2 regions of the Priestia sp. FSL H7-0729 genome follow, and region 1 is predicted to be linked to the other one. Evidence: predicted binding sites of a transcription regulator. Region 1 holds the regulator's gene; the other holds the start of a gene.

The links. Region 1 encodes CtsR, which represses protease genes until heat stress. Its sites were predicted from a motif close to ATGGTCAATAAAGGTCAAACA; they were not measured.
Region 2: clpP (ATP-dependent Clp endopeptidase proteolytic subunit ClpP) is a predicted target of CtsR. The motif match lies at 2,541-2,561, and genes of this name have one in related genera.

Annotation. Positions count from the first base shown of each region.
Region 1 is NZ_JBBOTQ010000020.1:58,422-62,613, forward strand. Features, by position in the region: gene MHH93_RS26515 (ATP-dependent Clp protease ATP-binding subunit) at 1-60, opposite strand, end outside; gene mcsB (protein-arginine kinase McsB) at 246-1,316, opposite strand; gene mcsA (protein-arginine kinase activator protein McsA) at 1,345-1,869, opposite strand; gene MHH93_RS26530 (CtsR family transcriptional regulator) at 1,901-2,362, opposite strand; gene MHH93_RS26535 (GNAT family N-acetyltransferase) at 2,824-3,999, opposite strand; rRNA gene rrf (5S ribosomal RNA) at 4,178-4,192, opposite strand, start outside.
Region 2 is NZ_JBBOTQ010000006.1:37,097-41,288, reverse strand. Features, by position in the region: gene gap (type I glyceraldehyde-3-phosphate dehydrogenase) at 1-839, opposite strand, end outside; gene MHH93_RS15440 (sugar-binding transcriptional regulator) at 946-1,971, opposite strand; tRNA gene MHH93_RS15435 (tRNA-Arg) at 2,398-2,472, shown strand; gene clpP (ATP-dependent Clp endopeptidase proteolytic subunit ClpP) at 2,651-3,247, shown strand; gene MHH93_RS15425 (stalk domain-containing protein) at 3,482-4,192, opposite strand, start outside.

The sequences.
Region 1 (4,192 bases):
TTCTTCCTGCGCGAGTGCGAGCACCTTTTGGGCCCGTTCCGTAAATCTTCCAAACATCATATCTCCTGCACCTCCATGGTTTTGGATAAAACGAGGGTCATGTAATGAAATAACCGTCGTATTCTTCATATCATTTTTGTTTGCAGCCGTGCTGCGAATAAATTCATTTGGCATTCGTACATGCCTTATTATATAAAAGCCGCAATGCGGCATGAAACCATAATTCAATACAATATCAGGCTAAGCTAGGACTGCTTCGCTGCGTTGATCGTATCACGGATCAACTGAGCACGATAGATGTCACGCTCATCAGTGCGCATATCTTCGCCATATGTTTTCTGCAAAAATCCCGGCTGTGTCATCACATTCAACTCATTCATTACCGTGATAGACAGTCCATCCAACAAGCCGAGATCCACGCCAAGGCGTACATCCGATAAGCGCTGTGCAGCTTCCTTGGAATCTACAATAGCTGCATGAGACAATATGCCGTAAGAACGCATGACACGATCCGTGATTCGAAGTCTGGAATCCGTAATTAACCGTTCTCTGGCTGTACGTTCATGACCAATCATCTGTAAAACAACACCATGCAGGTTCTCAATGACTTCCTGTTCGGTCTGCCCCAGTGTAATCTGATTCGAGATCTGGAACAGGTTCCCCATAGCTTCGCTGCCTTCACCGTATATTCCTCTTACAGTCAATCCCACTTGGGAAACTGCGGTTAAAATACGGCCAATCTGTTGCGTCATCACCAAGGCAGGCAGGTGCATCATGACAGATGCTCTGACACCTGTACCTACATTCGTAGGACAGCTGGTTAAGTATCCTCTGCGATCATCAAAAGCATAATCCACGTGCGCTTCAAAAGCATCATCTATTGCGGAGGCTTTCTCCCAGGCTTCTTTCACCTGGAACCCCGGATAGAGGCACTGGATACGAAGATGATCCTCTTCATTAATCATAATACTGACAGACTCATCCTCACTGAGAATAACCGCACCATTCCTGGATTCATTCGCAAGACTTGGACTGATGAGATGTTTCTCCACCAGCACCCGTTTGTCGAGTTCGTCAATATCGATTAGATCCAAAGTATGAAAATCTCCAAAGGCATGAACGTCATCGTATTGAAGTACTTCGCTCAGCTTATTCAGCACCTCTTCCGATTGCTCATTAGAAGCCAGCATCGGAAACGGAACATGCTGAAGGTTGCGCGCAATCCGGACACGGCTGCTAATGACGATTTCGGAATCAGCCGCATCACTGCGCATCCAGTCGCTGAGCGCCTTCTCTGTAAAGCGCAGATTAGGCATTACGCATCCCTCCTACTCATGACAAACTTTACTCCTGAGCTATTCCTTTTTCAAGTCCTCTGATTTGGTCGCGGATCTGAGCTGCCTCTTCAAATTCCTCTTGGGCGATGCTCTCTTGGAGCTCACGCTTCAAATCAGCAATTTGCCGTTTCACCTTGATGCGACCACCAGCTCGTGCAGGTACTTTACCTACATGGGACGTACTCCCATGAACCCGCTTGAACAAAGGGTCCAGACGGCTGTCAAAATATTTATAACATGAACTGCAGCCAAATCGGCCTATCTTGCTGAATTGTGCGTACGTCATACCACACTCTTCACACTGAAGTGCTTTTGCAGGTGGTGTTCCTGCCGATCCACTTTTGCCGGCTGGATCAAAATCAAGCAACCCTGACAACAAGTTGTGAATGGAAAACCCGCCTGCTGTTCCAGGGATCATCTCCCCTTTTTCACGGGCACATGACTCACAAATATGGAATTCCGTCTTCTCTCCATTTACGATCTTCGTAAAATGAAGTGTCGCCGGACGTTTATTGCATTCTTGGCACAGCATATTGATGTACCTCCTTTGACCCCGATAGTTTTCATTTACCGAGCAAAGATATTAACATCGCCTTTAACATTCTGGCACGAATTTGATCCCGGTAAGGAAGTTTGACTAATATAACCTCTCTAGATACAGCAGCTCGCATCAACCCGGCTTCCCGCTTGCTCAAGAAACGTGCTTCTTCCAATTGATAAATCAGACCTTCGGCAGCTGTCTGCCCGATCTCATCACCAATACTATGGTGCAAATGGTTATGCAGAGCTGATTGGGCCGGTAATTCAATGCGCTGTATGCGAACATAACCACCACCGCCACGTTTACTCTCAACCAGGTATCCCTTCTCAAGTGTAAAACGTGTGCTGATGACATAATTGATCTGGGAAGGTACACATGAGAATTGATCTGCCAGATCATTACGCTGAATTTCAACCATTCCTTCGGGACTTTCATGCAAAATACTCTTCAGATATCGTTCGATAATATCAGAGATATTACGCATCCAATCATCCTCCACTGTCTGAAACGTTAAGTCAATAAGGACCCACACGCCCCCACAGAGTACACCTTCTCTACCCATTTAACCAATCAGGGAAACAGCGAATCTTGCTTCCACAGGTGTCATCAGGAGAGCGAAGGAAGCACGAAGGTCCTTTAATATTCCCTTGATCCTCTGATGAAATGAATTCCGCATATTGGCGATCATGCATCAGATTGTTGAAAGAAAGCTACTTAAGTATTAAACCTTTAGTTGACTTTGACTTTCTTTGACTTTATATACATTATAGCATATTTTGTGGGTTTGCCAAGTGGGGTCACTATTCATTTTTTACGATTTTACACGAAATATTCCCCAGACACAAAAAAACCTCTCCGAAATTGCTGGAGAAGTCCATTTGTCTTTCGTTCACGCCGTATTTCTACATAATCTAATCAAGGTAAAGGAACAGTGGGAAGAATAAATCAGAAGAAATCGAGTAAATAGGTTTCCCTTTTAGGAATAGCTTGTTCCAAAGCCTGAATTACTGTGTTCGGTCCGTGAATCCTTCCGATTTGTGCCATTTCCATTGGTCTGCGATATCCCATCAGCACCGCAGTGAGAGCTTGAATATCTACCTTAATGGTCTGATCATCTGTAATTGGCTCTGATGTTTTCCATATGGACGCCGTTCCGTTCATTGCCACGTTTAATTGCCATACCCCTTCATTCCATGGAGCGTGGGTATCCTCCACCTGTAGAACAATCTGCACCGGTGAGTCCTGGCTTGCAAATGGATATTGGGATATAAACTGCTCTACACTAACGATGCGTGCCATAAAATAAGGTACGATCTCCTGCTGAATCCGTGGGTTATCCAATTGGAAAGCAAGCGTATCACTGGCAGGCGCCTGCAACGTAACTTCCTGAATCATGGAATCATGGTTAGCAATGAAGGTCCACAGTCCTTGCCTAGCCTCTTCATTCAGATGGATGATCTCTTTAATGGTAAACTTATTTTCCTTCACTTCATATAAAAGATAACCTTGTGCTGCATCAGCCTCATCGTAATATACAGCCTTCTGGCTGCACCCACTCACAAGAACTGAGTTCTCCCATCTCGCATCATCCCGAACCAGAGTTCCGTTATAGCGCTCAGCATAAGCACTGTATACTTCCTTTAATATGCTAAGGCCCGGATCCCCACGTCGAATCGTTCCAGGTGTCGCTTTTTTCGAAGGCAAATGAGCTGTAGGTACTTTATAACGTTTAAATTCAACATACGTCTCCCATCCATACTTTCGATAAAAACCAAAAGAGAATGGATGCAAGAACGATATACTTTGTTTGTTACGATTCATTTCTTCCAACGCATGCTTCAGCAGACCCGCTACCCAGCCTTTACGTCTATACTCTGGCCAGGTGGCTACACCCGCAATACCGCCCATCTCGAAAGATCTGCCATGAATATAAGTTTGAAAAGGGATAATGTGAAGTTTGGCTCCTAGCTGCCCGTCCTCATATACACCCCATATATCCTGTGACGAAAATTGACTCCGCCGTTTTTCTTTCTGTTCTTCACTCATTACTACTTGAAAAGCATATTCGGAGAGTGCCATCGCCGGTTCAAAATCATCTACCGTCAATTTTTGAATTTCCATGTTGTCTACACCCCATTCGCTAGAGTTATTATCAATCCAGGTTGTGGCCTAATATCTGATATATGTACCCCTTAGAGTGTGTCAGAGGATTCCCACAAAGTCAAATAAGAGATGCTTTCGCATCCCCTAAAATAAACAAATAAAAACCACCACCGAATATCATCGGCAGTGGTTCTTCGCTTGGCGGCGTCCT
Region 2 (4,192 bases), on a different contig from region 1:
GAAGATACGATCTCGTCTTCAGTGTATCCGAAAGTTTGTGGGTCGGAAGCTTCTTTCATTACTGCGTTAACTTCTTCAGCAGTAACTTTTTTACCCAGAACAGTTACGAGCTCAGTCAGGGAACCAGTAGCTACTGGTACACGTTGAGCTGCACCATCCAATTTTCCTTGCAGTTCTGGAATTACCAGACCGATTGCTTTAGCAGCACCAGTTGTGTTAGGGATGATGTTTTCAGCTGCTGCGCGAGCACGACGGAAGTCACCTTTAGGGTGTGGAGCATCCAAAGTGTTTTGGTCGCCAGTGTAAGCGTGAATTGTAGTCATCAAACCTTGAACGATTCCGAATTTGTCTTGCAGCGTTTTTGCCATAGGTGCCAGGCAGTTTGTTGTGCAAGATGCGCCGGAGATTACAGTTTCAGTACCGTCGAGGATTTCATGGTTTACGTTGTAAACGATGGTTTTCATGTCGCCAGTAGCTGGTGCGGAGATAACAACTTTCTTAGCTCCACCTTTCAAGTGTTTCTCAGCTGCTTCTTTCGTTGTGAAGAAACCAGTACATTCCAGAACGATATCTACGCCCAGGTCGCCCCAAGGAAGTTCTTCCGGGTTACGGTTAGCCAATACTTTAACTTCTTTGCCGTTCACTTTGAAGAAGCCATCGTGTACTTCAACATCGCCATCGAAGCGACCTTGAGTTGTATCATATTTGAGCAAATGAGCCAGCATTTTAGCGTCAGTCAAGTCGTTGATTGCTACTACTTCAATGCCCTCTACATTTTGAATACGGCGGAATGCCAAGCGTCCAATACGTCCAAAACCGTTAATACCTACTTTAATCATGAGTAAGTTCCTCCCAAGTTTTGATTAATTTTTTTATGAAACTTATATATTCAAGACAGACGGTAAAGTCCGTCAAGACAACAATAGTTGTACTGCACAATAAACCCTATTCCATTTCAGCAACGATGACTTCGGCAGCAGCCTCATCAATAATCAGAATATCTTCCTGACCAAATCGTAACACGGAATGTATAGCAGCAGCTTTGCTTTTGCCACCTGCAATTCCAATCACGACATCAGTTCGTTCAATATCCTGAAGTCGCATTCCCAGTGTAAGCATGGTATGTACCACCTTACCCTGATCGTTAAAGTAATAACCGAAAGATTCAGATACGGCTCCTTGCTCCTGAAGTTCATCTATGATCTCCGTCGCAAGTTTACGTCTTGTCGCCATCTCCACGGCATCACCAATGCCATGAATAACAATGCGCGATTGCCGAATCAGCTGCAGAATCTCCTGAACACTGGGGTCCTGGATTAATGATTCATAGGCATGATCACTTAGCAAATCCGGTACATGCAGGAGTTTGTATTGCGCTCCTACCCGTTTTGCCATTGTAGATGCAATCGTATTCGCCTGAATTTCAAGGCTTTCTCCAAGTCCACCGCGTGCCGGTACGAACCAGACACCTTTGAGCGATGTTGGCGGAGTCAGTTGCTCTGCGACTTCAGCCGTTGTTGATCCGCCAGTAACGGCCACAACGTCGTTGTCACTCATGATATTGCCAAGAGCCTTCGCTCCGGCTCTGCCCAGTTCCCTTTTGGCAAATGGAGAAACATCCGAATCACCAGGAACCACAACTACCTTTTGCAGACCGTAGGCTTGCTTGATGCGCTCTTCCAGCTCGGATAATCCGAACAACTCTTTGGCTACGGGCTCTAACTGCTGCAGCAAATCATACCCTGCCTCGCTGATCTTCATTCCTGCACTGTCAATTTCAATAAGTCCCTGAGCCTTTAACAGATCGGTCTCAGCCCTCAGAACCCGCTCGGTCATCTGCATGGAATTAGCTAACGTTCTCCGTCCGATCACATCCGATAACATGATCTGTTGCAGAATCGTATACCTCTTTTTCAAGACATCCATGAGATCAGGCAGAAGCTGCTTTTGTACTTCTAAAATCGTTCGCATGCTTTCCACTCCCGCAAGTTCTCGTTCCAAGCTCTCTTTCGTGGCCCTAAAACGTCCCGGGTTAACTTTTTAAGTCCCACGTCTATTCTACCTAAAACTGACGTGACATGCAAGTGTTTCAACGTCTTATTTCGACACGCATTCAGCGTTTGTACGCGCCTAATTTCACAATCCCAGACTTCCATGATCAAGGACTAGCTCACGCATACCATATATAGAAGAAACGAATGAATTCCGTCTACATATCGCCCAGAATCGCATTTCTTACGGCGTGTCCAAAACCTCTAATAGCATTTACTTAAATGCACTCTTTATCCACTCTTCTTCATCATGATCATTTTTGGCTTAATCCAAACTACATCTACAATGAACTGCTTGCAAATAAATATCTCATGAGCTATAATCATTATTGCTGTCACATAATGTGCGCCCGTGGTCCAATGGATATGACGTAGGCCTCCGAAGCCTGAGATCCAAGTTCGATTCTTGGCGGGCGCGCCACTTTTTATTTAACAGCTCATAACCCTTTTAACCAATGAAACCGGAAAGGTTTCTTTTTTTTGCAAGTTAGTTTGACTTTCTTTGACTTTTTGTTTGGAATTGTTTATTATGTGGGTAATACGGTAACAGTTTAAGTATAAACACCAATAACATTTACATTTCCGAGGAGGTTTTTCACGTGAGTTTTATTCCTATGGTCGTTGAACAGAGCAACCGGGGTGAGCGCGCCTATGACATCTATTCCAGATTGCTGAAGGATCGTATTATTTTCCTTGGTAGCGATGTTAATGATGTTGTGGCTAATGCAATTATGGCACAGATGTTGTTCCTGGCTGCGGAAGATCCGGAGAAAGACATTCACTTATACATCAACAGCCCAGGCGGATCGATTACAGCCGGTATGGCCATTTACGATACAATGCAATTCATCAAACCGGATGTATCTACCATCTGTGTAGGTATGGCGGCTTCCATGGGTGCATTCTTGCTGAATGCCGGTGCAAAAGGGAAACGTTTTGCGTTGCCTAACAGTGAAATCATGATTCACCAACCACTTGGTGGTGCTCAAGGTCAAGCTACCGACATCGAAATTCGTGCTCGCCGCATCCTGAAAATGCGTGATACCTTGAACCGCATCATCTCTGAGCGTTCAGGTCAACCGTTGGAGAAGATCGAGAAAGATACAGATCGTGACTACTTCATGAGTGCTGCTGAAGCTGCCGATTACGGTATCATAGATAAAGTTATTGAAAACGTAGGTTCCCAAGGCATCTAATTTGCTGCCTGGAGGCAAGCGGTAACTTCACAGGGCGGGCTTCACCGATATAGGTGAGCCCGCCCTGTGCTATTTTCAACTAAACAGGCAAATATCACAACCGTTAGTGGAGTGCGTTGCCTGAATAAACAAGAATCCCCTCTCATCCTGCTTTGACGGGGGATTCTTGTTTATTATTTTTCATGAGAAGAATGTGATATAAGTGCTCTTGCTTAAAAGTTACCCTACGCGAACTTACTTGTCTGATGTTACGTTGCTAAACGGCTCTGTGCCCTTAGGCAGAACTTCCTTGTAAGTGAACTTCATTTCAGGAAAGCCTTCCGCGTACGCTGTATATTCATACAACTGGAAGAACACAACTACGCCCGTTGGTGTCACATAGAAATCCTGGTCTTTATTTAACCCTTTGTAACCTTCCAGGTATCCACCGCGGGCTTTCAGCTGCTCTCCCACTTTTTTACCCAACGTCTCGCGCATGGTTTTGTTATTTTGCAGCACATCATCTAACGTAAGTTCCTTGCCTGTGTCCAGTGCAAAGGTGTGGCCGGTACGAGTCGTCATGCCATGTGCTCCTGCATAGTCCTCATAACGTTGAGTGATCAAACCTAGCACACCGTTCTCATTGTAGGTCACGACATACGAAGTTTCAAAAGCATAAGGACGGTTGGCTGTTGCCCCGCCAAATTCAGTGGTTTGTTTTTTGAAAGCGGCAACAGCCGTGTCCACTTCATCTTTGAGCACTTTGTTGATCGCTGCTTCGGCCTCTTTGCTCGCAAGTCCACTCACCTGCGGATATTGTACATCCACCTCCGCATTTTTAACTGTCACATTTACTTTTGTCGATTTTACCTGCACATTATTTTGTTTCACTTTGCTTAGGGTTAGTGTTTTTGTTTTGGCATCCCAGCTGCCCTGTACACCCAGATAGTCTCTCATTGCCGAGAA